DNA from 3 places in the Pseudomonas rhizosphaerae genome. Region 3 is predicted to be linked to each of the others. Evidence: riboswitches for the same ligand, from Rfam matches in the RefSeq annotation. Region 3 holds a riboswitch; each other region holds the start of a gene.
What was found. A riboswitch is a leader RNA that binds a small molecule or an ion and turns the genes downstream of it on or off. The one in region 3 is predicted to bind cobalamin.
Positions count from the first base shown of each region.

Region 1: another riboswitch for cobalamin. It lies ahead of cobW (cobalamin biosynthesis protein CobW); the one in region 3 lies ahead of cobO (cob(I)yrinic acid a,c-diamide adenosyltransferase).
Region 2: another riboswitch for cobalamin. It lies ahead of LT40_RS10300 (CbtB domain-containing protein); the one in region 3 lies ahead of cobO (cob(I)yrinic acid a,c-diamide adenosyltransferase).

Region 1 covers NZ_CP009533.1:2,273,591-2,283,418, reverse strand. The annotation lists gene cobN (cobaltochelatase subunit CobN) at 1-888, opposite strand, end outside; gene cobW (cobalamin biosynthesis protein CobW) at 892-1,965, opposite strand; cobalamin riboswitch at 2,056-2,251, opposite strand; gene LT40_RS10185 (ABC transporter ATP-binding protein) at 2,283-3,038, opposite strand; gene LT40_RS10180 (FecCD family ABC transporter permease) at 3,035-4,075, opposite strand; gene LT40_RS10175 (ABC transporter substrate-binding protein) at 4,072-5,100, opposite strand; gene LT40_RS10170 (HlyD family secretion protein) at 5,320-6,492, opposite strand; gene LT40_RS10165 (MFS transporter) at 6,489-8,150, opposite strand; gene LT40_RS10160 (tetratricopeptide repeat protein) at 8,315-9,370, shown strand; gene LT40_RS10155 (ATPase domain-containing protein) at 9,488-9,828, shown strand, end outside.
Region 2 covers NZ_CP009533.1:2,298,853-2,308,680, forward strand. The annotation lists gene metH (methionine synthase) at 1-1,684, opposite strand, end outside; gene LT40_RS10270 (acyltransferase family protein) at 1,960-2,982, shown strand; gene nfuA (Fe-S biogenesis protein NfuA) at 3,060-3,644, shown strand; gene LT40_RS10280 (GlxA family transcriptional regulator) at 3,704-4,690, opposite strand; gene cobM (precorrin-4 C(11)-methyltransferase) at 4,717-5,463, opposite strand; gene LT40_RS10290 (cobalamin biosynthesis protein) at 5,498-5,923, opposite strand; gene LT40_RS10295 (CbtA family protein) at 5,929-6,606, opposite strand; gene LT40_RS10300 (CbtB domain-containing protein) at 6,618-6,809, opposite strand; cobalamin riboswitch at 6,939-7,158, opposite strand; gene LT40_RS10305 (monovalent cation:proton antiporter-2 (CPA2) family protein) at 7,249-9,072, shown strand; gene LT40_RS10310 (mechanosensitive ion channel family protein) at 9,090-9,828, opposite strand, start outside.
Region 3 covers NZ_CP009533.1:1,468,316-1,478,143, reverse strand. The annotation lists gene bluB (5,6-dimethylbenzimidazole synthase) at 1-395, opposite strand, end outside; gene LT40_RS06685 (cobyrinic acid a,c-diamide synthase CobB) at 388-1,725, opposite strand; gene cobO (cob(I)yrinic acid a,c-diamide adenosyltransferase) at 1,722-2,333, opposite strand; cobalamin riboswitch at 2,498-2,718, opposite strand; gene LT40_RS06675 (PQQ-dependent sugar dehydrogenase) at 2,839-4,152, shown strand; gene LT40_RS06670 (C40 family peptidase) at 4,192-4,737, opposite strand; gene LT40_RS06665 (C40 family peptidase) at 4,846-5,481, opposite strand; gene hda (DnaA regulatory inactivator Hda) at 5,794-6,498, opposite strand; gene LT40_RS06655 (AI-2E family transporter) at 6,655-7,728, opposite strand; gene LT40_RS06650 (DUF2066 domain-containing protein) at 7,816-8,871, opposite strand; gene purM (phosphoribosylformylglycinamidine cyclo-ligase) at 9,132-9,828, shown strand, end outside.

The sequences.
Region 1 (9,828 bases), 810 kb from region 3:
GTTGTCTTGCGCGCAGATGGCCTGGATCACCGGGATGTCGCGACGAAACGGTCGCAGGTGCGGTGCTTCCGGGCTGGACTGGGCAAAGCCGGTGGTGTTGAGGATGACTGCAGCGCCCGCCTCGTCCATCCACGCCTGGACCTGCTCCAGACAGGCAGCCTCCTTGAGGCTGGCCACGGCCATCGGCAGCGGGTTGAGCCCGGCTGCCTGCAACCTGGCGCAGAAGGTGTCGACGAAACCGGTGTTGGCCGCCTGCAGGTGCGAGCGATAGAACAGCAGCGCTACCACCGGCGACTGCGGCTGCCATTGCGCTTGCCAGTCGGCCAGCTCGGCGGTGGGCCGCGTTGGATGGTAGATGACCGTGCGCGGCAGTGCCCGAGGCGCTTCGCAGCGCTCGGTGCGGCCGAACCAGGTATTGCCGAGATAGCCGAACAGATTGCGGGCGTTCTCCATGCCGCCTTGGCGCAGGTACTGCCACAGCTGCTCGGCCTGCTCGGGCAGTACCGTGCAGCGCTCGGCCAGTTCGGGATCGGGGCGATCGCAGCCCGGCACCAGGATGACCTGCACGCCCCGCTCGGCCAGCTGCATCAACTGCTCGACGCCGTAGCGCCAGTAGCCAATGCCGCCATGCAGGGAAATCAGGATGACCTTGGCGTGGCGCAGCACCTGGTCAACGTAAAGGTCCACCGAGGAATGGTTCTGCACCTGCATGGGGTTGGCCAGGCGCAGGCTCGGATAGTCGGCGGGCAGTTGCCCGCAGGCCTCGGCGAGCAACGCCAGGTGCGAGTCGCCACTGCACAGAATCACCAGCTCGGCAGGCGTCTGCCCGAGGTCGGCGATGCTGTCGTCCGGCACGAAGCCACCGGGCTGGGTCCTCAGCAGGTGCATCGGTCAGGCTTCCAGCGCAGCGCGCAGTTGGGCTTGCAGCGAGGATGCATCGAGCTCCTGACCGATCAGCACCAGGCGCGTGCTGCGCGCTTCGTCGGTGCCCCAGGCGCGATCGAAGTGTTTGTCGAAACGGGTGCCCACACCCTGGATCTGCAGCCGCATCGGCTTGCCCGGAATGGCCGCGAAACCCTTGACGCGCAGGATGCCGTGCTGGACCACGGCGGCGTTGAGCGCCTGCAACAGCTTGGCTTCCTCGGCCTGGGGCAGCTCGATGGAGATCGAGTCGAAGGCATCGTGGTTGTGATCGTCGTGATCGTCGTGATCGTCACCTTCGTGATGGTCGTGATGGGTCTTGCGCCCGTCGATGTGTTGCTCGGACTCGGCGCCCAGGCCCAGCAGCACGGCCAGTGGCAAACGACCACTGCTGGCCTCGACCACCTTGACCGCTGCCGGCAGTTCCTCGGCAACCTCGGCGCGTACCGCCGCCAAAGCCTCGGCATCGATCAGGTCGGCCTTGTTGAGAATGACCAGGTCGGCGCTGGCCAGTTGGTCGGCGAACAGCTCGTGCAGCGGCGACTCATGGTCCAGGTTGGGGTCGAGCTTGCGCTGGGCGTCGACCTGGTCGGGGAATGCGGCAAAGGTACCGGCCGCCACCGCTGGGCTGTCGACCACGGTGATGACCGCATCGACCGTGCAGGCACTGCGAATTTCCGGCCACTGGAAGGCCTGCACCAGCGGCTTGGGCAAGGCCAGGCCGCTGGTTTCGATCAGAATATGGTCGAGGTCGGCGCGCCGGGCGACCAGCTCGCGCATGACCGGGAAGAACTCTTCCTGCACGGTGCAGCACAGGCAGCCGTTGGCCAGCTCGTAGACGCGGCCGTTCGCCTCTTCCTCGGTGCAGCCGATGGTGCATTGCTTGAGGATCTCGCCGTCGATGCCCAGCTCGCCGAATTCGTTGACGATCACGGCGATGCGCCGGCCTTGGGCGTTATCGAGCATGTGCCGCAGCAAGGTGGTCTTGCCCGAGCCCAGGAAGCCGGTGACGATGGTGACGGGTAGTTTGGACAGCGTTTTCATCGGGTCGCCCTGATTGCGCGGCAGGGCACGAGACGAGCACCGCAACGGCAGGCGCCAGCATTCGTCACCGGATCACCCCGCCCGGTTGAATAGGAAAGAACGGCTGAGGCAGGTCTCCTGGCTCGTGATGCCGACCGTGCTGGCCGAGGCTGCGGCGCCTTCCCGCGAACACTCGCAGTGGCCTTGGCGCAGCCTTCATCACTTACAGTTGCGGGGGCAGCCGCGGCTTGGACCGCGTTCCCATCTTAGCTCTGCAGGGCAGAGAACCTCGAACGCGCAAGGCTACCACAGGGCACGGGATGTGTCAGTGACACGGCTCAGACCCGATAGCGCACATGGGGACGGTCGCCGGCCAGGCTGACCTCGGCCTGCACCCCGTAGACCTCGGCAATCAGGCGCTCGGTGAGCACCTGCGCCGGTGCACCGCTGGCCACCTGGCGTCCATCCTTGAGCACCACCAGCACGTCACAGAACATCGCCGCCAGGTTCAGGTCGTGGATCGCCATCACGCAGGTCAATGGCAGGTCCTGGATCAGTTGCAGCAGTTCCAGCTGGTGCTGGATGTCGAGGTGGTTGGTGGGCTCGTCGAGCAGCAGTTCGCTGGGTTGCTGGGCCAGGGCGCGGGCGATCTGCACCCGCTGTCGCTCGCCACCGGACAAGGTGTGCCAGCGGCGCTGCGCATGGCCGCCGAGGTTGACCTGGGCCAGCGCCTGGGCAATGGCCAAGTCGTCTTCGCGCAGCCACGGCGCGAACGGCGAGCGGTGCGGCGTACGCCCCAGGCGTACGACCTCCTCCACGCGAATGTCCACGTCGGTGCTGGCGTGCTGTTCCACCATCGCCACCTGCCGGGCGATCGCACGCCGCGGCAACCCCGTCAGGGGCTGCTCGTCGAGGGTGACCTGGCCCTGGCTGGGACGGTCCAGCCCGGCCAGCAGGCGCAGCAGCGACGACTTGCCCGAGCCGTTCGGACCGATCAGGCCGACCATGCTGCCAGGGGCGATGGCCAGGCTGACGTCGTCGAGAATCAGCAGCCCGCCCGCCTTCCAGCTGACCCGGTGCAGTTGCAGGCTCATGCTCGACGCCTCGCGCGGTACAGGATCAAGGCGAAGGCCGGGGCGCCGACCAGCGCCGTGACCACACCGATGGGCAAGACCTGGCCCGGCACGATGATGCGCGCAACGATGTCGGCCAGCACCATGAAATTGGCGCCGATCAGCACCGAGGCGAGCAACAGGCGAACGTGGCTGGGACCGACCAGAAACCGCGCGATGTGCGGCACCACCAGCCCGACGAAGCCCACCGCGCCGACGATGCTGACCATGGTGGCGGTGATCAGCGCAGTGGTGGCGAACAGCACCAGGCGCACCGCGACCACCGGCACGCCCAGGGTGGCGGCAGCGTCTTCGCCGAACACGAAGGCATCCAGCGCCCGCGCGAAGTACAGGCACAACAACAAGCCTGCACCCACCACTGCCGCCGCAAGGCCGACGTCGGGCCAGCGCACTCCGCCGAGGCTGCCGAGCAGCCAGAACATCACGCTGCGCGCCTGCTCGGCGTTGGCCGAGGTCGAGACGATGTAGGCAGTCAGCGCATTGAACAGCTGAGAGCCGGCCACGCCGGCCAGGATCACCTGCGCCGGACCGCTGCTGGCGCCTGCGGCGAGCAGCAGCACCAGGCCGAAAGCCAGTGCCGCGCCAAGAAAAGCCCCCAGGGAAATACCGATCACGCCGCCGCCCAGTCCCAGCAACATCACCACCACCGCGCCGGTAGACGCGCCTGCGGAGATACCCAGCACATAGGGTTCGGCCAGCACGTTGCGCAACAGCGCCTGCAACACCGCACCACAGATCGCCAGGCCCGCGCCACAGCACGCGGCCACCAGCGCACGGCTCAGGCGGTACTCCCAGATGATGCCCTGGACGATACGCGGCACCGCGTAGTCGCCCAGGCCCAGGCCGTTGAGCAGCGCCTTGCCGACCGTGGACAGGGCGATACCCATTTCCCCCACCGACACCGCCAGAGCGATGGACACACTCAAGGTGGCCAGGGCCAGCACCGCCAGCAGGCAGCGCCAGACCCAGCCGTCTTCACGGGCCAGGCGCTGGATCAAGGCTGGGCCCGTGTGCGTTCCAGGCCAGCGGCGATGTCTTCCACCGCGCGCACCACATCCATGGAGGGATTGAGCGACTGCGCGTCGACCACGATGATGCGGTTGTGGCGCACGGCATCCAGTTCACGGGTGACCGGATCGCTGCGCAGGAAGGCCAGCTTCTTCTCGACATCGTCGGCCGGATACAGGCGGCGCTGCATGCGCGCAACGACGATCACATCGGGGTTGCTGGCGGCGATGCTTTCCCAACTTACCCCAGGCCACTCCTCGTCGCTGTCGACGGTGTTACGCAGGCCCAGCAAGCGGTTGATATAGCCCGGTGCGCCGCTCTTGCCGGCTACCCAGGGATCACCTTCCAGGCGCGTGCTGGAGAACCAGTACACCACCGACAAGGGCTTTTGCTCGGCGCTCGAAGCGCGCTCGATGGCCGCCTGGATGCGCGCCTGCAACTGGGCGGTCAAATGCTCCCCGGCCGACTCGACGTCGAAGATGCTCGCCAGTTCGCGAATCTCCTTGTTCACCAGCTCCATGGAGAACACCTGGCTACGGCTGCCGTCGGCGTTGGAAGTGGCGGTCACTTCCTTGCCGTCGCAATCGCTGGGCGACACGTAGGAAGGAATGCCCAGACTGGCAAGCTGCTCGGGCTTGGCGACTTCGCCGTTGGGGCCGACGTGGTAGGTGTACTGCGCCACCACGATGTCGGGCGCGGTATTGGCCACGGCCTCGAAGCTGGGGGCATTGTCGGCCAGGCGCGGCACCTTGGCATTGGCATCGCGCAGGTATTCGGGCAGCGGCCCGAACCATACGCCGGTACCGACCATGCGCGGTGCCAGGCCCAGCGACAGGAGAATCTCCGTGCTCGCCTGACCGAGGCTGACCGCGCGCTGCGGTGCCGCCTGGATGATGACGGGTGCGCCACAGTTGGCCAGGGTCAATGGATAGTGGGTAGCGGCGAGGCTGGCACCGGCGGCGAAAAGACCGACGGCAGCGACGCTGGCGCGAGCGAATACGGTAGCAAAACTCATGACAACTCCTTGGATGGCGCGTCCAACAGATCGAAGAAAACCCGGGGGCAAGGTCTGGCTGACGACATGCAACATGTCGATCACAGTGGCGCGACCGCGCCGGATTCGAACCGGCTTCCTGCACTGGGCGATGACAAGCGGCGCAGACGGTAGGCGACCCGTCGGCAAAGATCAAATGGTTTAGGCGCGGCAACCCACCGTCGGCGCCCCCTCCGCAGGCTAGGGCATGTCGTCACTGGGCGCATCGGTGCGGTCCTGCTCGACCACATAGCCGGTGTCGATGCTGACCACCACCGACATGCCGGGGCGCAGGCGTCGTGCCGCGGCCTGGTCCGGGTCTACGGTGATACGCACGGGGATGCGCTGGGCGATCTTGACGAAATTGCCGGTGGCATTGTCGGCCTGCAGCAAGCTGAACTCCGAACCCGTGGCCGGCGAGATGCGCTGCACATGCCCGCGCAACCGCAGGTGATTGAGTGCATCGACGGTGAAGGTCACCGGCTGGCCGATGCGCACGTCGGCCATCTGGGTCTCCTTCATGTTGGCCATGACCCACAGCGTGTCGGGCACCAGTGCCATCAACTGCGCGCCGGAATTGACGTAAGCGCCCAGACGCACGCCGATCTGCCCCAACTGGCCGTCGCGCGGCGCCAGGATGCGGGTGTTGTCCAGGTCGATGCGGGCCAGTTCCACCGCCGCCTCGGCATTGGTCACGTTGGCGGCCAGCGAGTCGCGGTTGACGATGACCGTCTGCAGATCTTCGCGAGCGATCGCCAATGCAGCCTTGGCCTGCGCCACCGACGCCAGCGCCTGGGCGTTGGCGGCGCGGGTCACATCCAGCTCGCGACGCGACACCGAGCCATCGCTGATCAGGTCCTGGTTGCGGCGCAGGTCGGCCGCGCCCTTGCGCGCCTGGGCTTCGCTGTCTGCGACCGCCGCCTGGCGCTGGGTGATGGTCGCTTCAGCACTGCGACGCTGCTGCAGATTGTTGGCGAGTGCGGTTTTCTGCACCTGCACCTGAGCCAAAGCCTGGTTCAAGCGCTGTTTGTAAATACGGTCGTCCAGGCGGACCAGCAGGTCGCCGGCCTTGACGAACTGGAAGTCCTGTACGGGCACCTCGAACACGTAGCCTGCCAGCTGTGGCCCGATGATCGTCACCTGGCCCCGCACCAGGGCGTTCTCGGTGCTTTCGATACGGCTACTGAACGGCGGTAGCTGCCAGGCGTAGAGCACGATCGCCACCCCCACCAACGCCACGCTGGCGAAAATCAGGCTGGAGAGTAGTCGTACCCGCCGCGAGCGCGGCTCGGTGGCCGCCGGATTGGGCGGCGGAGTCTGGCCTTCCGGGGTGGCGGCGATGGCGTTGGTGGTCGTGGACGTCGGTTCGGTCATGAAGTGCTGGCGCCGCTGGTGGATACGGTAGGTGTCGCGGTGGTCTGAACCGCCCGCGTGGTGCTCATCAGCCACAGGCTGCGCACGAAGATCCACAGCATGGTCAGGACGGCGATGATGCAGATCAGCATGAAGACATCGTTGTAGGCCATGACGTTCGCCTCGCGCGTGGCTGCGGTGGCCAGGGCGCGGGTACCCAGCGTGGCCCGCAATGCAGGGTCGGCGACACTGGAGAGGTAACTGGCGGCCGCGCTGCTGACCCGCGCCTGGACCAGCGGGTCCATCAGGGTCAGGTGTTCGACGATCATGCTCGAATGGTATTTCTCCCGCACGATCTGGAACGTGCCCAGCAACGCCGCGCCGATCAATCCGCCGAGGTTGTTGCAGATACCGAACAACACCGAGAAGCTCACCAGGTTGCGTGGATTGGTCAACACGTGACGCATGCCCAGCACCATGGTCGGCCCGAGGAAAAACGTACCGCCGAACCCCAGCAGGAATTGGCTCAGGTACATGTTGGCCGGACGCGTCAGGTTACTGGAGAAACTGTCCATCGCCGAGCCGACGGCCATCAGCGCCAGGGCAATGATCAGCGGCATGAACAGATGCTCGGGGTTGATGGTCCAGGCGCTCACGGCCAAGCCTGCCACTGCGCCGCACAGCATCACCACATAAAGAGTGCGCATCTGTTCCTGGCCCATGTTCAGCACTTGAAGCAGCCCGACCGCCCCGGTGGACTGCTCCGACAGCACCATGCGCGTCAGAATCACCGCCAGGGCCAAGCGTATGGCAACCCCACTGCCCAGCCAGCGGGTCATCAGCATCGGGTTGCTGCGATTGTGTTCCACCGCCAGTCCACCGAGGATCAACACGATGGCGCCTGCCGACGCCCAGCCGATCCAATCCGCTTCCAGCCACCAGTCGATCCGACCCAGGGACAACACGGCGCAGAGCAACGCGATGCCCGTGGCCAGAATGGCGAAAATCAGAAAATCCAGGGGCTCGAAGGTCTTGAAGCGGTCGCCCGGCGGCAGCTTGAGCATGAACACGCAGCCCAGTGTGAGCAGCGCCATGCCCAGTTCGAACAGGTACAACCCGCGCCATTCGGCGATCTGCAGCAGGTCCTCGGAAAACACTCGGGCCAGCGGCAGCGCCAGTTGCGAAGTACCCAACCCCAGCACCAGGGCCTTGAGCCGCCACTTGGCCGGGAAGGCCTGGATCATGTAGTACAGGCCCAGCGAACTCAACGCCGCTCCGACCATGCCGTGGGCCGCGCGCACGGCAATGGCCGAGCCCAGGTCGTTGACGAACAGGTGGCCGAAGGTGACCAGGGCGTACAGCACCAGGAACAGCTCGGTGAAGGTGCGCAGCCCGAACTGCTGGCGAAACTTGACCAGCAGCAGGTTCATCGACACGTTGGTCATCACGTAGGCGGCCGGCAACCAGGCCATCTCCGCTGCCGTAGCCCCCAGCGATCCCTGCAGGAATTGCAGATTGGCCACCACCAGCGAGTTGCCCAGGCCGCCGGTCAGCGCCACCAGCAGGCCGACGATGCCGAACGCCAGGCGCTTGGGTGTCGGATGCAAGGGTGTCGAGGGTGAGCCCGGCAGGTTCGGCTTTTCATGGGGCAGCCACTCGCGGCTCGTGTAGCGGGACATGCGGTGGCCTTGGCGGATGGAGACGAAGATGGCAGAAAGGGTGCGCTAGTAAACCTCACCGGCAGGTGGCTTGCCAATGGTCGCGGCTGCATCGATTTGACTGAGCCTGGACTGTGACCCAAGCTGAATGCCCTGGCCAAGCCTGCGCTTTTTCGGATACCTGCATGTTCAAACGCGTTCGCCTTTCGCTGATCGTTATCCTTGTGACACTGCTGCTGGCGGCGCTCTGGTATGCCTGGCGCCCGGCTGCCACGCCTGCCCCTGTCGCACCGCAGCAGGGTTACAGCAACGCATTGAGTCAAGCCCGCAACGGTCAGCCTGGCGCCGCGCGGGTGCTCTATCAGCAGCTGGCGCGCAGCGACCTGAGCGCCGAGCGCCGCGCCGCGCTGTACGCGCAACTGCCCAACTACCCAAGCCCCCAGGCCCTAAAGCTGGCCACCGCCGACCTGCACGACGATGTCGCCGAGGTGCGCCACGCAGCGATCGACGCCGTGATCGGCCTGGTGCCCGAGAGCCAGCGCAGCGTGTTGCTGGGCCCATTGCTGGAGGATCGCGACGAGGCAATCCGCTTTCATGCCGTTCGTGGGTTGCTCGGCTTGCCGGCTGATGAGCTGGGCCTGTATTTCGCGCACCTGGACAAGGCCGTGAACGCCTACATCACTGCCCTTCAAGGCCAAACGGACGACGCCGCCGCGCAGCTGGAACTGGCCCGACTGTATCTGCACGACGCCGCTCACGATCAAGCCGAACAGGCCTTGGCTCGCTATCGCCTGCTCGAACCCGATGACCTGGACGCCATCGCCGTGCAGGTGGAACTGCTCGAGCGCCAGGGCAAAAGCGATCAGGCTCGTCGCCTGCTTGCCGAACAGCTGCTGGCTCATCCGCAATCGGCCCTCTTGCAGCAGCAGTTGGGCCTGTGGCTGATGGCCCATGACGAAGACGAATACGCCCTGCTCGCCCTGGCCCGTGCGGTGGAACTGGCGCCGGACAACAACGACTACCGCTATGTGCTGGCCACCAACCTGCACGATCTGCAGCAGGTCGAGGCGGCCCAGAAGCAGCTCGAGGAGATTCTGCGGCGCGATCCGGCCAACCGCCGCGCCCGGGTGCTGTTGATCCAGTACTGGAAGGAAACCGGTCAGTTGCAGAATGTCCAGGTGCTGCTGGCTGAACTGGAACAGCAGAATGCCGACGATCCCAGCTTGCAGCAGGGGCTGTAGAAGCCCGAGAATCGAAATCTTCAAAGCTCGGAACCCCCCTAATGGCGGCGGTGTCCAGTATCATGCTGTAACAGCTTCCGCCCCCCTCCGCCCTTTCCGCTACCCGAGGACACATTTTTGACGACGGCCAAAGCAGCCACCGGTATCGCCGGGCTGGACGACATCTTGGGCGGAGGTCTGACCCGCAGCCATATTTTCCTGCTCGAAGGCCAGCCAGGCGCGGGCAAGACGACGGTCGCCCTGCAGTTTCTGCTCGAAGGGGTGGCGCAGGACGAAACCTGTCTCTACATCACACTGTCCGAGACCGCCAAAGAGCTGCGCGAAGGTGCCCGCTCCCACGGCTGGGAACTGGACGAACGGGTGACGGTATTCGAGTTGACCCCGCCGGAACTGGTGCTCGACCTGCAACAGCAGCAAAGCCTGCTGTACAGCAGCGACCTGGAGCTGGGCGAGGCGAC
Region 2 (9,828 bases), 830 kb from region 3:
TGGTCAAGGCGTGGGGCAGCTCATCGCGGATGTACGCGCAGGCATTGATGAAATCGACGGCGTAGTTGTTGTGCTCCTCGATACCGGTGGCCACGGCGAAGATGTTCGGATCGAAGATGATGTCTTCCGGCGGAAAGCCGACCTGGTCCACCAGGATGTCGTAGGAGCGCTTGCAGATCTCCTTCTTGCGCGCTTCGGTATCCGCCTGGCCGGCCTCGTCGAAGGCCATCACCACCACCGCAGCGCCATAGCGCTTGCATAATTTGGCGTGGTGAATGAACGCGTCGACACCTTCCTTCATGCTGATCGAGTTGACGATGCCCTTGCCTTGGATGCACTTGAGCCCGGCTTCGATCACTTCCCACTTGGAGGAGTCGATCATGATCGGCACCCGAGAGATGTCCGGCTCGCCCGCGATCAGGTTGAGGAAGGTGACCATGGCCTTCTGCGAGTCGAGCATCCCCTCGTCCATGTTGATGTCGATCACCTGAGCGCCGGCTTCCACCTGCTGCAGGGCGACTTCCAGGGCCTCGGTGTAGTTCTCCTCGCGGATCAAGCGGGCGAAGCGCGCCGAACCGGTGATGTTGGTGCGCTCGCCGACGTTGACGAACAAAGACTGGCGATCGATGGTGAACGGCTCCAGGCCCGACAGGCGGCACGCCTTGGGGATCCCCGGAATTGCCCGCGGTGGGTAGCCGGCCACGGCCTTGGCGATGGCTTCGATATGTCCGGGCGTGGTGCCGCAGCAGCCGCCGACGATATTGAGGAAGCCGCTCTGGGCGAATTCTTCGATGATTTTCGCGGTTTCCGACGGCAATTCGTCGTATTCGCCGAAGGCATTGGGCAAGCCGGCGTTGGGGTGGGCGGACACATGCGTGCCGGCCTTGTTCGACAACTCTTCCAGGTACGGACGCAGCTCGCTGGCGCCCAGCGCGCAGTTGAGGCCCACCGAAATGGGCTTGGCATGGCTCACCGAGTTCCAGAAGGCTTCGGTGGTCTGCCCGGACAAGGTCCGGCCCGAGGCATCGGTGATGGTCCCGGAGATCATGATCGGCAGCTCGAAGCCCAGCTCTTCGTACACGCCCTGCACGGCGAAGATCGCCGCCTTGGCGTTGAGCGTGTCGAAGATGGTCTCGATCAGGATCAGGTCGGCGCCGCCCTCGATCAGGCCCTTGGTGGCTTCGGTGTAGTTCTCCACCAGTTCGTCGAAGGTGACGTTGCGGTAGCCGGGGTTGTTGACGTCCGGGGACAGCGAGCAGGTGCGGCTGGTCGGGCCCAGCACGCCGGCCACGAAGCGTGGCTTGTCCGGGGTTTCCAGGGTCTTCGCATCGGCGACCTGGCGCGCCACACGCGCACCTTCTACGTTCAACTCGTACACCAGCGATTCCATGCCGTAGTCGGCCTGGGACACCTGGGTGGCGTTGAAGGTGTTGGTTTCCAGAATGTCCGCACCGGCGTCCAGGTAAGCCTTCTCTATGGCGGCGATCACGTCCGGGCGGCTGAGCAGCAGCAGATCGTTGTTGCCCTTGACGTCGCTGGGCCAGTCGGCGAAGCGCTCACCGCGGTAATCCTCTTCCTCGAGCTTGTAGCTCTGGATCATCGTGCCCATGCCGCCGTCGAGAATCAGGATGCGCTCTTTGAGGGCTTGCTGGAGGGCTTGAAGGCGAGCACTGCGGTCGGACATGGGAACCACTCTTTCAGAAAATTCGGACATTGCGACAGGGGGCGGATGATAGCAAACCTGTGCGCTATTTGATCACGAAGGGTAGGGCCATGAATTTCGCTCATGTTGCCAGTATGCGTTAATACTTGGCCATGACCCACTGGCTGAGGGCTGAATGAGGAAGCGTATCTGCCAGGCCCTCGACGAAATGCGCGATCTTTTTCGGTTTTTTGCAGTCCCACCCCCCGGAATGCCCCGAAAAGGGGCGCGAATTCTCGTTGCAAAAGGCGGTACGCATGCTGATCTCGCTTCAAGCTCTACGGGCCCTGGCTGCCTGGATCGTGGTTTGCCATCACTTCATGCAGATATTCTTCGACTTCCACGCATCAGGCCCGGTCGGCCAGTTCTTCACCGATCGAGGCGCAGTAGGTGTCGACATCTTCTTCGTCATCAGTGGGTTGGTCATCTACCTGTCCACCCAAGGCAAGCAGATGCCGGCCGGTCGCTTCCTGCTCAACCGCATCATCCGCATCGTCCCGGCCTATTGGCTGTACACCGCGCTGATGGGGCTGATGCTGGTCAGCCTGGGGCAATGGCTGCCGCACGCTGCGATCGACCTGCCGCACTTCGTCCTGTCGCTGCTCTTCATTCCCTCGGAAAACCCTGGTGGCTATGGCCTGTACCCGACGCTGAACGTGGGTTGGACACTCAACTACGAGATGTTCTTCTACCTGTTGTTCTCGCTGGTGTTCACCGTGCCACAACGCTTCCGCCCGTTGATCGTGGCAGCCGCCCTGGTCGCCGTCAGCGAAGTGCTGGGCCGGTACGGGGTGGTCAGCCGCTTCTATCAGAACAACATCATCTATGAGTTCCTGCTCGGCATCGGGATCGGCATGCTCTATCGCCGCGGCTGGATCGCCCAGGGTCTCTGGCTGCCGTTGGCCGTGGTGATCGTGTCGGTCCTGCTGATCTACCACCTGGATTCGAGCGACCGGCTGTTGCACTGGGGCTTGCCAAGCGCACTGATCGTTCTCGCCTGCGTGGCCATGGAGCCGCATTTCCGTGGCAGCCGGGTACTCAAGACCTTGGGCGACTGTTCCTATTCGGTGTACCTGGTGCACGTACTGGTGCTCTATGGCGGCTGGCTGGCGAGCGTTCACTGGCACCTGAACCCGTACTGGGTCTTCGCGTTTTGCATTCCAACCATCGCCCTGGTGTCGTGGGCCAGCTACGTGTGGATCGAAAAGCGCCTGTACCAGCGGGTCAAGCAGTGGACCGACGCGCGCCTGGATTCCAGCGCGGTGGCACACACCGGTTGATTCCCGACCAAAACAGTCAGGCTTTGTCAGCGTCGCCGGATTCGCGTAAACTCCTGCCAAGTCTGTGAGGAACCACTATGAGCGCTATAACGATTACCGACGCTGCGCACGATTACCTGGCCGATCTGCTGAGCAAGCAGAACACCCCCGGGATCGGCATTCGCGTGTTCATCACCCAGCCAGGCACCCAGTACGCAGAGACGTGCATTGCCTACTGCAAGCCAGGTGAAGAAAAACCGGAAGACACCGCACTGGGCCTGAAAAGCTTCACCGCCTGGATCGACTCGGTGAGCGAAGCCTTTCTCGACGATGCCGTGGTCGATTACGCCACCGACCGCATGGGCGGCCAGCTGACCATCAAGGCGCCCAACGCCAAGGTGCCGATGGTCAACGCCGACAGCCCGGTCAATGAACGCATCAACTACTACCTGCAGACCGAGATCAATCCCGGCCTGGCCAGCCACGGCGGGCAGGTCAGCCTGATCGACGTGGTCGAGGACGGTATCGCCGTGCTGCAGTTCGGTGGCGGCTGCCAGGGCTGCGGTCAAGCCGACGTCACGCTCAAGGACGGCATCGAGCGCACCTTGCTCGAGCGCATCCCGGAGCTCAAGGGCGTTCGTGATGTCACCGACCACACCCAGAAAGAAAACGCCTACTACTGATTGGCGTTGCTAAAGCAAAGCATCGACTTGCTGCCCCTGTGCAGCGTCGGTGCTGGCCCTTATTGGCCGAAGCGTTGCGCATACCCCTGGGGGCTCACCCCGAGCACTTTCTGAAAGCTGCGGCGCAGGTTCTCTGCGTGCCCGTAGCCGCACAGTCGCGCCACACTCTGCAACGACAACTGTCCGCCCTGGATCATCGCCCGTGCCGCTTCCAGGCGAACCCGTTCGATGTGCCGCGCCGGGGTGATCTTGAGTTCGGCGAAGAACACCCGGTACAGCGTGCGCGGCGTCATGTGAGATCTTTGTGCAAGCGCTTCCAGGGACAGGTCCTCGCTCAGATTCAGCGCGATCCACTCCAGCAACTCGGTAAGCCTCGAGGTGGGCCCGTTGCACCGCGCCAGGTGCGGACTGAACTGGGTCTGCCCACCCGAACGCCTGAGGAACAACACCAGGCGGCGGGCGACGGCCAGGGCTAAGGGTCGCCCCAGATCCGCCTCGATCAAGGCCAGTGCCAGGTCGATCCCGGCGGTGACACCGGCCGAGGTGAAGATGTGGCTGTGGCCATCCTTGTCCGAGGGGTCGTAGGTGTGCAGCCGATCACCCTGCACCTGTACGTTGGCGAAGCCCTGCAGGGCCTCGACGTCGTCCCAGTGGGTAGTGGCGATCAAGCCGTCCAGCAGGCCGGCGCTGGCGAGCATCAGCGCGCCTGAACACACCGAGCCCAGCCGGCGCACCTGCGGCTCGGCGCCGCGTAGCCACGTGAGCAGGGCAGTGTTGGCGCATTGCTCGGCATCGCTGCTGCCCCCGGGAAGCAACACCGTATCCAGGGTGGCGCAGTCGGTCGATAGCCAACTGGCATCGGCGTGCAGCTTCAGCCCGGCGGAAGTCGCCACGGGCCCGGATGTTTCGCCCAGCAGTTGCAGCTCGTACAAAGGCGCCAGGCCCTGACGGACCAGCTCGACGTTGGCCGAGGCGAACACCTGCATCGGGCCGGTAACGTCCAGGCTCATCACGCCGGGGTAGATCAGGCAAGCGATCACTTTCATGGGGGCAACCTCGCAGTCCGTTGCGTTCAGGAGCGATACAGGTGCGCATGGCCAGCGCGGTACAGCGCCGAATCGGCGAAGCTGTCCGTTTGCAGCACGTGGCCCACGAGAATGAGCGCACTGCGACGAAAGTCCTTGGCTGCGACCTTGTCCTGGATGTCCGCCAGGGTGCCCAGGACGAAGTCCTGGTCCGGCCAGCTGGCCTTGTGGATCACGGCCACCGGGCACTCGGCGCCGTAGCTGGGCAGTAGCTCGGCGACGATCTTGCCCAGGTTTTTCAGCCCCAGATGAATGGCCAGAGTAGCGCCGTGCTGGGCCAGGCTGGCCAGGCTTTCTCCCGGCGGCATCGGCGACTTGTCGCCGTAGCGAGTGAGGATCACCGTCTGTGCAACGTCGGGCAATGTCAGTTCCACCCCAAGCAACGCGGCACAGGCCGCGGTCGCGGTAACGCCCGGAATGATCTGATAGTCGATGCCGTGCTCGCGCAGGCAGCGGATCTGCTCGCCGATGGCGCCGTACAGCCCGGGATCGCCACTGTGCACTCGCGCCACATCCTCGCCATGGGCGTGGGCCTGCTGGATGATTTCGATGATCTGTTGCAGGTGCAGCTCGGCACTGTTGTGCACCTGATGCGCAGTGTGCCCATCGAGCACGGCTTCGGGCACCAGCGAGCCGGCGAAGATGATCACCGGGCATTGGCGGATCAGACGCTGACCCTTGACGGTGATCAGCTCCGGATCACCCGGTCCGGCGCCGATGAAGTAAACGGTCATGGGTATTCCTGATGAACGAAGGTGTGAATGATATTCAAGTTGAGCGCTGTGTGCAGCCACGGTGAGGTTCAGTGCAGGCGATGGCGAGGGTTGCCACCGCCGAATGCCGTCGGCTGACGCGCAGCATCGAGGCGCACTGGATGCCATCCTCGGCCATGGCCAGCGCGGCACTTTCCGACACGCCCAAGCAACCAGTGGCGGCGAATGAGCGAGCGGAATGATGGCTGAGGCGGTCCTGATAAGGTGCCAGGGCCTCGGGGCTATAGGTGGCAAACGGCAAACCGAGACGTTCGGCCAGCGCCACCAGCCCCGGTTCATGCGCCTTCATATCAATGCTGGCAATGCCACGCACGTCAGCCCAGGGCAGGTCATGTTCGAGCAGGGTTTGCTCCAGCAGATCGTGCAACGCTTGCGCGCTGCACCCCGCACGACAGCCGAACCCGACCCACAGCGCTGTCATCGGCTTCAGCGACCGGCTCGGCGGAACAACCAGGCGCTGATAAGCCCCAGCGCCAGCCAGAACACGGCGTTGGTCACCAGCGAGGCGACGATGAACTGCTGCTCCAGGGCCTGCGGTGCCAGGCTCGAATGATGCTCGGGTTGCGGCGCGCCGATCAGGTGCGGTACCAACACGATGGCCAGTCCCAGGGCTTTGAGCAGCGTGCCACGGCCGAACACCAGCAATGCCAGGCCTGCCGCGGTGGACGCCGCGGTACCTATCCACCAGGTCTGGCGCAGCATCAGGTCCGCTGCCTGGGTGCCGGGCAGTTCCGGCGGCAGGCCCAGGTTCGGCGCCAGACAGAACACCGCGAATCCGCCCAGTCCCCACAACAGTCCCTGAGCAGTGCGCCCAGGAGCGCGCAGCGTATACAACGCCACCAGCATCAGGGCGAACCCCACGGCGACCACCAGATTGCCTCCGGCGGTGGATAGCACGCGCTGCCAGCCGTCTTCCGGCTCCCAGGCCTCGGCGTGTTCGTGCCCGGCAGCGGAAGCCTCGTCATGCTCGTGCTGGGCAGAGGCGGTTTCATAGGTCTCGCCCTGAAGAATCAGCGGCGAGACCCACAAGCTCTGCAGCACTGTCAGCAGCAGGGCGGCCAACAATCCGCTGAAACCAGCGGTTCGTGCGATATGCCTGATCATCTCGGCGCTCCTCAATGGCACGGAAAGGCGGCGCTGTGCCGGGTATCGTGCGCGGCGTTGTGCACCGCCTCGATGTGCGAGAAGCCGGCGAAGCCTACCAGGCAGCAGCCCAGCAGAAAGGTGCCGATCGCCAGGGCGATGCGCTGCGCCAGGGTGCCGGCGGACGGCAGGACGTGTTCGGGGGTGGAGGCGGTGGTAGACATGGCGTTCCCTCTTGTGGTCCCGGTGGCGATGGTCCACGGTATGTGGCACCAACGATCGGGCACGCGCACGAAGAAAGCCGGGCGCAGGCGCGCCATGCTTGCAACAGCGCCCGCCCACCGCGGAGTTGTCGAGCAAAGACTGTCTGGGCCGGTCTCCGGGCTTGCGAGGGGCGGCATGAGCCAGCCTTGAAAGCGTCGCCTTCCCATGCCCAGGAGCACAGTGGATCTGACACTTCTCTCGCTTACCGTTGCGGGGGCAGCACCGGACTTGTACCAACGCCTCTCGAGGTTGGCACGCACCGGTTTCCCGTTTCACCCTGTGAAGGGCACCCAAACGATGGCGCCTAGCAAATCATGCCGACGCAGCATCGTCAATGCGCCGAGCGCTGTAGAATGCGCTCGCCGTCCGCGCTTTCTCCCTACGAAATGGAGTTCCCCCATGCCCGAAGAAGGCAACATGCTACAAGCTGCCGTGGTGTTCCTGCTGGCAGCGGTGATCGCCGTGCCGCTGGCCAAGCGCCTGCAACTGGGTGCCGTGCTCGGCTATCTGTTCGCCGGCGTGGTCATCGGCCCGCAAGTGCTGGGCTGGGTCGGCGACCCGCAAAGCGTCAGTCACATCTCCGAACTGGGCGTGGTGCTGCTGTTGTTCATCATTGGCCTGGAACTGTCGCCCAAGCGCCTGTGGGTCATGCGTAAGGCGGTGTTCGGGGTCGGGCTGGCGCAGGTGCTGTTGACCGCCGTGGTGATCGGCGCGGTGGCGCTGCTCGGCTTCGGCCAGCCGCTGAACAGCGCCGTGGTGCTGGGCCTGGGCCTGGCGCTGTCGTCGACCGCGTTCGGCTTGCAGAGCCTGGCCGAACGCAAGGAACTGAACAGCCCACACGGCCGCTTGGCATTCGCCATCCTGCTGTTCCAAGACATCGCCGCGATCCCATTGATCGCCATGGTCCCGCTGCTGGCCGGCGGTGGTGGCGATGCCGGCGAGGGCAGTACCCTGGATCACAGCCTGCGGGTACTGGGCAGCATCGCCGTGGTAGTGATCGGCGGACGCTATCTGTTGCGCCCGGTGTTTCGCATCGTCGCGCGGACCGGCTTGCAGGAAGTCTCCACCGCCACGGCGCTGCTGGTGGTGATCGGCACCGCCTGGCTGATGGAACTGGCCGGCGTTTCCATGGCCCTGGGCGCCTTCCTCGCAGGTTTGCTGCTGGCCGATTCGGAATACCGGCACGAGCTGGAATCGCAGATCGAACCGTTCAAGGGGCTGTTGCTGGGCCTGTTCTTCATCAGCGTCGGCATGGGCGCCAACCTGAGCCTGCTGCTGGAAAACCCCGCGCTGGTGCTGGGCTTGACCGTGCTGCTGATCGGCATCAAGTTGCCGCTGCTGATGCTGATCGGTCGCCTGGCAGGCGGCCTTGGCCGGCTCAGCGCCGTGCGTCTGGGTATCGTGCTGGCCGCTGGTGGTGAGTTCGCTTTCGTGGTGTTCAAGATAGGCCGCGACCAAGGCCTGTTCGACGCACGCCTGTACGACACACTGCTGCTGACCATCACCTTGTCCATGGCGCTCACGCCCTTGCTGTTGCTGCTGTGCGCACGGCTGTTGCGCACCAAGACGCCGCCCGTGGAAGTGCCCGAGGAATACCGCGAGATCGACAGCGACGCGCCCCGCGTGGTGATCGCCGGCATGGGCCGGATGGGGCAGATCGTGGCGCGTATCCTGCGTGCGCAGAAAATCAGCTTCGTGGCGTTGGACACCTCGGTGGAGTCCATCGAGTTCTCGCGCAGCTTTGGCCATCTACCCGTGTTCTACGGCGACCCGCTGCGCCCGGAAATCCTGCGCGCAGCCAAGGTCGAGCAGGCCGAGTATTTCGTCATTGCCACGGACGATCCGGAGATCAACATCAAGACCGCCGAACTCGTCCACCGGCTGTACCCGCACGTGAAGATCATCGCCCGCGCGCGTAACCGCCAGCATGTACACCGGTTGGTCGACCACGGCGCACAGGCGGTTCGCGAAACCTATTACTCGAGCCTGGAAATCACCCGGCGCACGTTGGTTGGCCTGGGCTTGAGCCAGTCCCAGGCCGATGCGCGCATCAACCGCTTCAAGCGTCACGACGAGCAAGTGCTGCAAGCCCAGCACGCCATCTACGACGATGAAGCCAAGGTCATGCAAACCGCCCAGGAAGCCCGTGCGGAACTGGCCCGGCTGTTCGAATCCGATCGCCAGGACGAGAAGGCTGCCGCCAAGGGCGCACCGCGCCGCTGAGGCTCAGGGTTGGAGAATCAAACCGGCGGCTGGCGGACGACGTCGGTGGGTCCTTCCTCGTTGGCCGGGTGCAGTGTGCGGCTCGACATTTCGGCGCGCAGTTGCGGCAGGCATTCAGGGTAGCGGTTGTTGACGAAGGTGATCAGCCGCTCGCGCACGTAGCAGCGTGCATCCCAGTTGCGCGACGAGTCCAGCGAGCTCAGCAGAATCCGCAGCTGCATGGCCTTGTCGCTGGTGTCGGTCACCTGCAACACCGCCACGCGGCCGTCCCAGAGGTGCGGGATTTCTTCGCACAGGCGCTTGGTCTCCACACGCAATGCCTCCAGGGGCACTGAGTAGTCCACCCAGAGAAACACCGATCCGATGATGCTGGACGTGCTGCGGGTCCAGTTCTGGAAGGGCTTTTCGATGAAGTATTGCAGGGGCACGACCATGCGCCGCTCGTCCCAGATCTTCACCACGACGTAAGTACCGGTGATTTCTTCGATGCGGCCCCATTCGCCTTCGACGATGACCACATCGTCGATGCGAATCGGCTGGGAAATGGCGATCTGCAGGCCGGCGATCAGGTTGCCCAACACCGGTTTGGCAGCGAAACCGGCCGCCAATCCCGCCAGGCCGGCAGACGCCAGCAGGCTGGTGCCGATCTGCCGCACGGCCGGGAACGTCATCAGGATCAGGGCAATGCCGAAGATCAGCACCAACACGTTGAGGCACTGTACCAGCACGCGTACCTGGGTCTGGATGCGCCGCGCT
Region 3 (9,828 bases):
ACCGAGGCCAGGTCCATTTCCGGCAGCGTGCGGCGGCCAAAGACATGGCGCTCGCGATCGTCCATCAGCGCGGCCACCAGCACCTCGGCACAGTCGTTGATGCCCTCGACCTTGAGCTGCATGAATTGGTCCGAGCGCTCGCCCATGGCCTGCGCGGTGCGCAGTCGCTCATCTTCGACCAACGCCTGGATACGGCTGCGCAACGCCCGGTCGCTGATGCGGACGAAGCGCCACGGTTGCATCAGGCCGACACTGGGCCCTTGGTGGGCAGCCGCCAGCAGCCGCGCGAGCAGCGCCGGGGGCACGTCGCCGCCGATGAAATGGCGCATGTCGCGGCGCTCGGCGATCACCCGGTAGATCGCGGCGCGCTCGCTGTCGCTGTAGGGCTCACTCATCAGTCGGCTCGTTCGCCTGTGCGTCGAGGTGAAGATCGGGCGCGAACAGCGCCGCCACTGCCGCAGGATTTGAAGGAAAATAGAAATGCACGTAGGAAGCCGTCATTCGCCCCTGGCGGTATACCGCCTCGGCACCACGCCCGCCATTGGGGCTCACGCCGCGAGCGATCGGCTGCAGTTGGGTGCTGGTCAGCGAGTGATGGTAGGTGTGCCCACGCAAGACGCCTTCCGGCAGCTCCACCGCCTGCAACGCCAGGGCGGCCAGGCGCTTCTGCATCACCGCCTCGCCCGGCAGCAACCCCAGTAACTCGGCACGCGCGCCGTCGACATCGGTCAGCGCATCGAGCAGGTAGAGCATGCCGCCACATTCGGCCAGCAAGGGTTTGTCGGCCGCATGATGGGCGCGAATGTCGGCAAGCATCGATTCATTGGCGGCGAGCGCCAGATGATGCAGCTCCGGATAGCCGCCAGGTAGGTAAAGGCTGTCGCACGCAGGCAGGTGCGCATCGTGCAGCGGCGAGAAGAACACCAGCTCGGCGCCCATGTTGCGAAGCACGTCCAGGCTGGCGTCATAGACGAATGCAAAGGCAGCGTCGCGCGCCACGGCGATGCGCACGCCGTCGAGCAGGCGCGCGACCCTGTGCTCGACCGGTGCGGCAAAGGTGACCGCCGGTGGCAACGCCACTTCACAGGTCTGCGCCAGGGCCGCGGCGGCGGCATCCAGCCGGGTGTCCAGGTCGTTGAGCTCACTGGCTTGCACCAGGCCCAGGTGGCGGCTCGGCAATTCGATCCCGGTTTCCCGGGACAAAGCGCCGTACCAGCGCAGACCCTGGGTCAGGCTACCTTCGAGCAACTGCGCATGGCGTACCGTACCGACCCGGTTGGCCAGCACCCCGGCGAACGGCAGGTCGGGCTGGTAACAGGCCAACCCCAACGCCAGCGCGCCAAAGGTTTGCGCCATGGCCGTGCCGTCGATCACCGCTAGCACCGGAACGCCGAAATGACGCGCCAGGTCAGCGCTCGACGGCGTGCCGTCGAACAGGCCCATGACCCCTTCGATGAGGATGATGTCGGCTTCCTGCGCCGCTTCCCACAGCAGCCGTCGACTGTCCTGCTCGCCGACCATCCACATGTCCAGTTGATAGACCGGGGCGCCGCTGGCCCTGGCCAGGATCATCGGATCGAGAAAGTCCGGCCCGCATTTGAAGACCCGCACGCGCCGGCCCTGGTTGCGATGCAGGCGCGCCAGGGCGGCGGTGACGGTGGTCTTGCCCTGCCCGGAGGCCGGCGCGGCAATCAGCACCGCCGGGCACTGGCGCGGTTCGGTCATAGCTCGATGCCCTTCTGGGCACGGATGCCGGCCTGGAACGCATGCTTGATCATGCCCATTTCGGTCACCGTGTCGGCCAGCTCGATCAGCTCGGGCTTGGCGCCGCGACCGGTGACGATCACATGCTGCATGGGTGGACGCGCCTGCAGATCGCCCAGCACCGTGTCCAGGTCGAGATAACCATGCTTGAGGGCGATATTGAGCTCGTCGAGCACCACCAGGCCGATGGTCGGATCGCGCAGCATCTGCCTGGACACTTCCCAGGCCGCTTCGGCGGCCACGATGTCACGCTGGCGGTCCTGGGTTTCCCAGGTGAAGCCTTCGCCCATCACGTGGTAGCGCACCTGCTCGGGGAAGCGTCGGAAGAACAGCTCCTCGCCGGTTCTGTTGCGTCCCTTGATGAACTGCACCACGCCGCATTGCAGGTCATGCCCCATGGCCCGCGCAAGCATGCCGAAGGCCGAGCTGCTCTTGCCCTTGCCGTTGCCGCTGAGCACCAGCAGCAAGCCACATTGATTGGGGGAATTGGCGATGCGCTCGTCGATGACGGCTTTCTTGCGCAACATGCGCGCCAGATGACGGGCGTCGCGCTCGGCTGTTTCGTTCATGGTGGCTCTCCGCTACACCTGCGCGCAGGCAGCATCGACGCGACACCGCGGCCGGTGGGCCAGGCAGTGAACGTCAATGCCGCTCTCCCCGCGCGACAGAACATGGATCAGGGCACGACACAGGCCCACGCCATCGGTGGGATGAGCGCAGGTTCTGCAACGAGCCATAAAAAGTGCACCAGGCCGGTCTCCGGGCTCACGAGCGGGGTTTGTACACCCGGGCCACACGCCTTCCCGAATCGCTTCAGTGGCATCCTGTGCAGCCTTGACTCGTCTACCGTTGCGGGGGCAGCGCCGGCATGGCGCGTAAACGCTGCGCACCGGCTTCCCTGTTTCACTCGCGCCAATCGCCTGATCGCCGAGCACCTGGAACAGCCGCGCAGGTTAGAGGGTTGCGCCTGGAGCGTCAATTGATCCCCCGCACTCGGCGACCGGGAACGCGGTTGAACCTTGCCCGCGCCCGGCGCCTCTACCCTGTGTGAACAAAACCTCAGAGAGCCAGACCATGCACAAGACCCGCCTCGCTACCCTGATCCTGCTGGCTGCCGGCCTCGCCGCCTGTGGCGAAACGTCGTCGCTGCAGGTCAGCGACGGGACCGGCCCCTCGCCCAAGCTGCCCGAGCCTAACAAGACCCTCATCCCCACCGTCAACATCGCACCGGCCGTGGGTTGGGCCGAAGGCGGCAAGCCAACGGCGGCCCCAGGCACCCAGGTTGCAGCCTTCGCCGCGGACCTGGACCATCCACGCTGGCTCTACGTGCTGCCCAACGGCGACGTGCTGGTGGCGGAAACCAATTCGCCGGCCAAGCCGGACGACAGCAAGGGCCTGCGCGGTTTCGTCATGGAGAAGGTCATGAGCCGGGCCGGCGCCGGCGTGCCCAGCGCCAATCGCATCACCCTGTTGCGCGACAAGGACGGCGACGGCGTGGCCGAGACTCGCAGCGTGTTCATCGCCAATCTCAATTCGCCCTTCGGCATGACCCTGGTGGGCAACGATTTCTACGTGGCCGACACCGACAAGCTGCTGCGTTTCAAGTACGCAGACGGTGCCACCTCGATTAGCGGCGCAGGCGAAAAGGTTGTGGATTTGCCGGGCGGCACGCTTAATCATCACTGGACCAAAAACGTCATCGCCAGCCCCGACGGCAAAAAGCTGTACGTCACTGTTGGCTCGAACAGCAACGTCGGCGAGAACGGCATGGACCAGGAGCAAGGCCGTGCGGCGATCTGGGAAGTGGACGCGGCGACCGGGCAGCATCGCATCTTCGCTTCGGGCCTGCGCAACCCCAACGGCATGGCCTGGGAACCCAAGACGGGGAAGCTGTGGACGGCGGTCAACGAGCGTGACGAAATCGGCAGCGACCTGGTGCCCGACTACATCACCTCGGTCAAGGATGGCGGCTTCTATGGCTGGCCCTACAGCTATTACGGCCAACACGTGGACGTGCGCGTCGAACCGCAGAATCCCGAACTGGTGGCAAAAGCCATTGCACCCGATTACGCGGTAGGCCCGCACACCGCTTCACTGGGCCTGAGCTTTGCCGACGGTAGCGGGCTGCCTGCGCCGTTCACCACAGGCGCGTTGATTGGCCAGCACGGATCCTGGAATCGCAAACCGCACAGCGGCTACAAGGTGGTATTCGTGCCGTTCGTGGACGGCAAGCCAAGCGGGCAGCCCGTCGACTTGCTCAGCGGCTTCCTCAATGCCGACGAGAAAGCCATGGGTCGCCCGGTAGCGGTGTTGCCCGACCACAAGGGTGGCGTCTTGGTCGCGGACGATGTGGGCAACAAGATCTGGCGAGTCACTGCCGCCAAGTAATGGGGCTTGAACAGGGCGAGGAAACTCGCCCTGTTGCAGTCACGGGTTGCGGGCCAATTGGCCAGGTTGCAGCACCCGCTTGGCGTTCAGATAAGCTTTCTGCCAATAGGGCTTGTTCAGGTAATCAAGCTTGACCGTACCGCCACTCGACGGCGCGTGCACGAAACGTCCCTCACCCACATAGATCCCCGCATGGCTGACCTGGGAGCCGCCGCTGGTGGCGAAAAACACCAGATCGCCCGATTGCAGGTGCGACTGGTCGACATCGGGCGAACGCATGACGATCATTTCCCGCGTCGAGCGGGGCAAGGCAATGCCGGCGGCGTCACGGTAGACGAAGCTGATCAAGCCACTGCAGTCGAAACCCGAGTCGGGCGTATTGCCGCCCCAGCGGTACGGTGTACCCACCAACCCCAGCGCCCGGAACAGCACGTCATCGGCAGCGCCGACCATGTCGTTGTTGGGGTTCATGACGATTGGGTTGATGACCTTGGGTCTCACCACCTTGGCGGGAGGCGCACTGGCGCAGCCGGCAAGAAAGACGGCCATTGCGATTGAAGCGAGAACGCGTGCCTGGGTAGACATGTACCGAACCATCCTGAGCCGACTGCCGTAATAGACTAGATTCATTACCCGAAAACACAAACGGCGCTGAGGTTTTCACCTCACCGCCGCTTCGTTGCGCTGCGTCTGCTATTTGCTCGAGATCATCGTGGCGGGCGCCATGGCCAAGGCCCGCTTGGCCTCGATGAAGGTCTTGCTCCAGTAGCTGTCGCCCAGGCTGTCGACACGCACGCCACCGCTGCGGCGGCTGCTGGAGTGGATGAACTGGTCGTCGCCCAGGTAGATACCCGCATGGCTGACGCGACCGCGACCATTGGTGCTGAAGAACAGCAGGTCACCGGGCTTGAGCTTGTTGCGAGCGACCAGAGGCGCCTTGACGTTGATCATCTCACGAGTGGAACGCGGCAGGTTCATGCCGGCCTCTTCGCGAAACAGATAACCGATGAAACCGCTGCAATCGAAACCGGAAACCTTGTCGGTACCACCGAAACGGTAGCGGGTGCCGATCAGGGATTTGCCACGTTCCAGAATGCTGTCGGCCAGGATCGGCAGGCTGTAGGCCTTGCTGCCGTCGAACTGGGCGAGTTCGTCTTCGGTGGCGATTTCATCTTCGAAAACCAGCGAGGCTTTCGAGGGGGATTGATGCGGCTGGACTGCGGTAACCGGGTCCAGAACCTGCTGCTGGGAGACCGGCGCTTGCGCCGCGCAACCGACCAGCAAGGTCAACAGTGCGATGGGCACGAGGGGTGCTAAGCGATTGAGCATGGGCACGACCGTGACGGGGAATGGTTGAGAAGTGGCGACTATACCTGTCTCACGATTATTTGCAAATTCAATCGAACGAAATGTGACTCCGGAGAATTACGGTGACATCTAACGCCCCGTTTTGCGGCCCTACCGCAAGGTCAATGCACGATAAAGAGGCCATACCCCCGGATTCATTGGCTAATAAATAATCGCACAATGCCACCATCGGAACTGGACGCCTATACAGATAAATGGCGTGACAGAGCAGGCTTAGATCAGAATGGAACACCGGTGAAACAGGTCATAGAGCGACTGAATCGACCTGCTCGTTTACCAGCCCAGCGTTTCCTTGAGGAAGGGGATGGTCAGCTTGCGCTGCGCCTGCAGCGAGGCTTGATCGAGGCGTTCGAGCAGCTCGAAGAGCGCACTCATGCTGCGTGTCCCGCGGGTGAGGATGAAATGCCCGACTTCGTCGGTCAGGTGCAGGCCGCGACGCGATGCACGCAATTGCAGGGCGCGCAGCTTGTCCTCGTCGGACAGCGGTCGCATCTGGAAGATCAGGGCCAGGGTCAGGCGAGACTTCAGATCGGCCAGTTTCACCGGCAGTTCGCGTGGCGAATGGGAGGCGGCGATCAGCAGGCGGCGACCGCTGTCGCGCAGGCGATTGAACAAGTGAAACAGGGCTTCTTCCCACTCCGGCTTGCCGGCCACCACCTGCAAGTCGTCCAGGCATACCAACTCATACTGGGCCAGATCATCGAGAATGCCGACGCCGCGGTCGAGCAACTCGGCCAGCGGCAGGTAGACCGCCGGTTCGCCCAACTGCTCGAAGCGCAGACAGGCGGCGTGCAACAAATGGGTGCGCCCTACCCCATGCTTGCCCCACAGGTAGATGAGGCTTTCGGTCCAGCCAGCGTCGGCTTCGCACAGACGCTCGACGTAGCCGAGTGCCGCGGCATTGGCGCCTGGATAGTAATTGATGAAGGTGGCGTCATCCCGCAGACGCACACCAAGGGGCAGCTGAATCGGTTTCATGCTGGCTGAACAGCCCAGGGATCGAGCTGCAACGGACCTCAATGTGAAGTGTGCAAAGTCTATACCTGCCCACGCAGGCGCACAATGCGCAACACTGCTTGGAAAATCAAAGGTTTACCCATTGTCTTCGAGCAAGCCTGACCAAGTCCGTCGCGATCACAGGTCCGGATCCTCGGACCCGGCATAGATGTTCGAGTCCTTGTACAGGTCGTGCATGTGCCGTACCAACACCATGATCACTGCCGCTACCGGCAGCGCCAACAGCACGCCGGTGAAACCGAACAGCTCGCCGCCGGCGAGGATGGCGAAGATCACCGCCACCGGATGCAGGCCGATGCGGTCGCCGACCAGCAGGGGCGTTAGGACCATCCCCTCCAGCGCCTGACCGATCATGAATACGGCGACGATGGCGATCAGGTGGAAAGGGTCCAGGCCGAACTGGAACAGTCCGGCGATGATCGCCGAACCGATGCCGATGACGAAGCCCATGTACGGCACGATGGCCGCCAGCCCCGCCACGACGCCGATCAGCAGGCCCAACTGCAGGCCTACCAGCATCAACCCGGTGGCATAGATGACCCCCAGGGCCAGCATCACCAGCAATTGCCCGCGCACGAAGGCGCCCAGCACTTCGTGACATTCGCCGGCCAGTCGCACGATCTGCCCTTCACGCTGGCGCGGCAGCAGGCTGCGGATCTTCGCCATCATCAGGTCCCAGTCGCGCAGCAGATAGAACGCCACCACCGGGATCAACACGAAGTTGGCCAGCCAGGCCATCAACGCCAGGCCCGACGCGGTGGCCTGGGACAGGATCACACCGACCACATCGGTGGTCTGCCCCATGTGGCTGCTGATCGCAGCCTTGATCTGGTCGAATTTCCAGAACCCTTCGGCCAGGCCCAGCCGGGTCTGCACCCAAGGCAGCGCCGTGTGCTGCAGCCAGTCGAGCATCTGCGGGGCCATCTGGTAGAGGCTGACCAACTGCTTGGCGAGCATGGGAATCAGCACCAGCAACGCCAGCACCAACAGCAACGTGAACAGGGCGAACACCACCACCACACCCCAGGTGCGCGACAGCTTCCATTTTTCCAGCTTGTCGACCAGGGGATCGGCCAGGTAGGCCAGCAGGATACCCACCAGGAATGGCGAGAGAATCGGATGCAGCACATAGAGGAAGACGCAGAGCAGCAGCACGGCCCCCAGCCAGAACCAACGGCGCATATCAGTCATCAGGCAGCTCAGCTATATATAGAGAAGACAAAACGAAGTTGGGAACTCGGGCTGCGCGTCCGCTTGGACGGTGCAGCCCTGAAAAAACTACCAGCGAAAGCTCAGGTCCGGCGCTGGCTGAGGGGCTGGCTGCGGCGCGGGCGCCGGTGCCCCAGGAATGGCCTGGGCATCGACCGGCACAGCGGGCGCCTGGTACGGCACTTCCTGAAGCTTGGCCAGACCCAGTTGGGCGCGCAGCTGCTCGGCACTGCCAGTCACGCGATAGACCACCTTGTCGCCGTACACGGTCCGCACGCGCGCACCGTAGGATTCAAGCAGGCGGCCCATCTGTGCGTAACGCTCCAGGTTCATGCCTTCCACCGCGAGGGTCATTTCCGTACTGGCGCCAGGCTTGGCGACGAAACGCGTGGCCAGGCGCTGGCTGACAGCCAGCAACACGGCGTCGGCCAGGGCGGCCTGATCGGCGCCCTCGGCCTTGCCCTGTTCGCGCTGGCTGCCCAGCCACAGGCGCCAGGTGCCCGACCACTTGCCCTCTTCTTCGCGGGCATGCACGGCCAACAGGGCGTCGGCGCCATAGCGCTCGGATGCGCCACGCAGCGCTGCCGGGTCGCTGGCTTCGATGTTCTGTGCAGTGCCGACGCCCTGCTCGCCAAGGTCGGCCAGGGGTAGACGCAACGGCAGGCCGCGATGCTGGGCCGCGCGGCGCAGCGGCTCGGCGGCGGACTGCCCGTCGCCGACCAGGCTGCTACCCTCGACGCTGTCGCTCAACCACCAGCCCAGGATCGAGGGGCGGTTGCTGCCCCAGGTCGGCAGGCCGGCCGAACGCAATGCATTGTCGGTACTGGCAATGTCGAAATCGACCTGCAGCGACTCCGGTGGGCCGGCATCGTAGCCGTACTGACTGATGATCTGCTGCGGATCCTGGCGCACGCTGGCCAGACCAGGGTTGGCAATCGCCTTGGCATCGCCGGTCAGGCGCAGCACCAGGGTCTCCAGCGCACGCTGGGTGGCCTGGGTACGTTCCTCGGGCGTCTGGCTGGCCACGGGCTCGCGCACCTGATACAGGTTGCTGATGGTTTCGGCGTGAAGCGGCACGCTCGACAAGGTGATGCAGGTGGCTAGCAGGTAGTGGCGCAGACGCATGGACGTTTCCCGACGGTGATAGCGGATTGAGGCTGTGACCGTACAATCGGCAAAAAGCTCAGTGGTCAATCTCGGCGCACAATATATCGGCACACAATGTAGCATGCCCACGCATCCCTTGGGTGCGGCCGACCTAGCGCCGGTATGCGGACAACCATCGAACCGCGCTGGTGACGGTCGGGCAAGCCTGATAAAATCGCGCGCCTTCGTGGATCGACGACGGTCGACTCCCCCGACTCCCTCCTTTAAAGGCCTGGATCATGAGCAATAAACCCTCCGTGAGCTACAAGGACGCCGGTGTAGACATCGACGCCGGTGAAGCATTGGTCGAACGCATCAAAGGCGTTGCCAAGCGTACCGCGCGCCCCGAGGTCATGGGCGGCCTGGGCGGTTTTGGTGCCTTGTGCGAAATCCCGGCCGGCTACAAGCAGCCCGTGCTGGTGTCGGGCACCGACGGCGTGGGCACCAAGCTGCGCCTGGCGCTGAACCTCAATCGCCATGAAAGCATCGGCATCGACCTGGTCGCCATGTGCGTCAACGACCTGGTGGTGTGTGGCGCCGAGCCGCTGTTCTTCCTCGACTACTACGCCACCGGCAAGCTCAACGTCGACACCGCCGCCACCGTGGTCACCGGCATCGGCGCCGGCTGCGAACTGGCCGGCTGCTCGCTGGTGGGTGGCGAGACCGCCGAGATGCCCGGCATGTACGAAGGCGAAGACTACGACCTGGCCGGCTTCTGTGTCGGTGTGGTCGAGAAGGCCGACATCATCGACGGCAGCAAGGTCGCCAACGGCGATGCGCTGATCGCCCTGCCCTCCTCGGGCCCGCACTCGAACGGCTACTCGCTGATCCGCAAGATCATCGAAGTCGCCGGTGCCGACATCGAGAACGTCCAGCTCGACGGCAAGCCGTTGACCGACCTGCTCATGGCGCCGACGCGCATCTACGTCAAGCCGC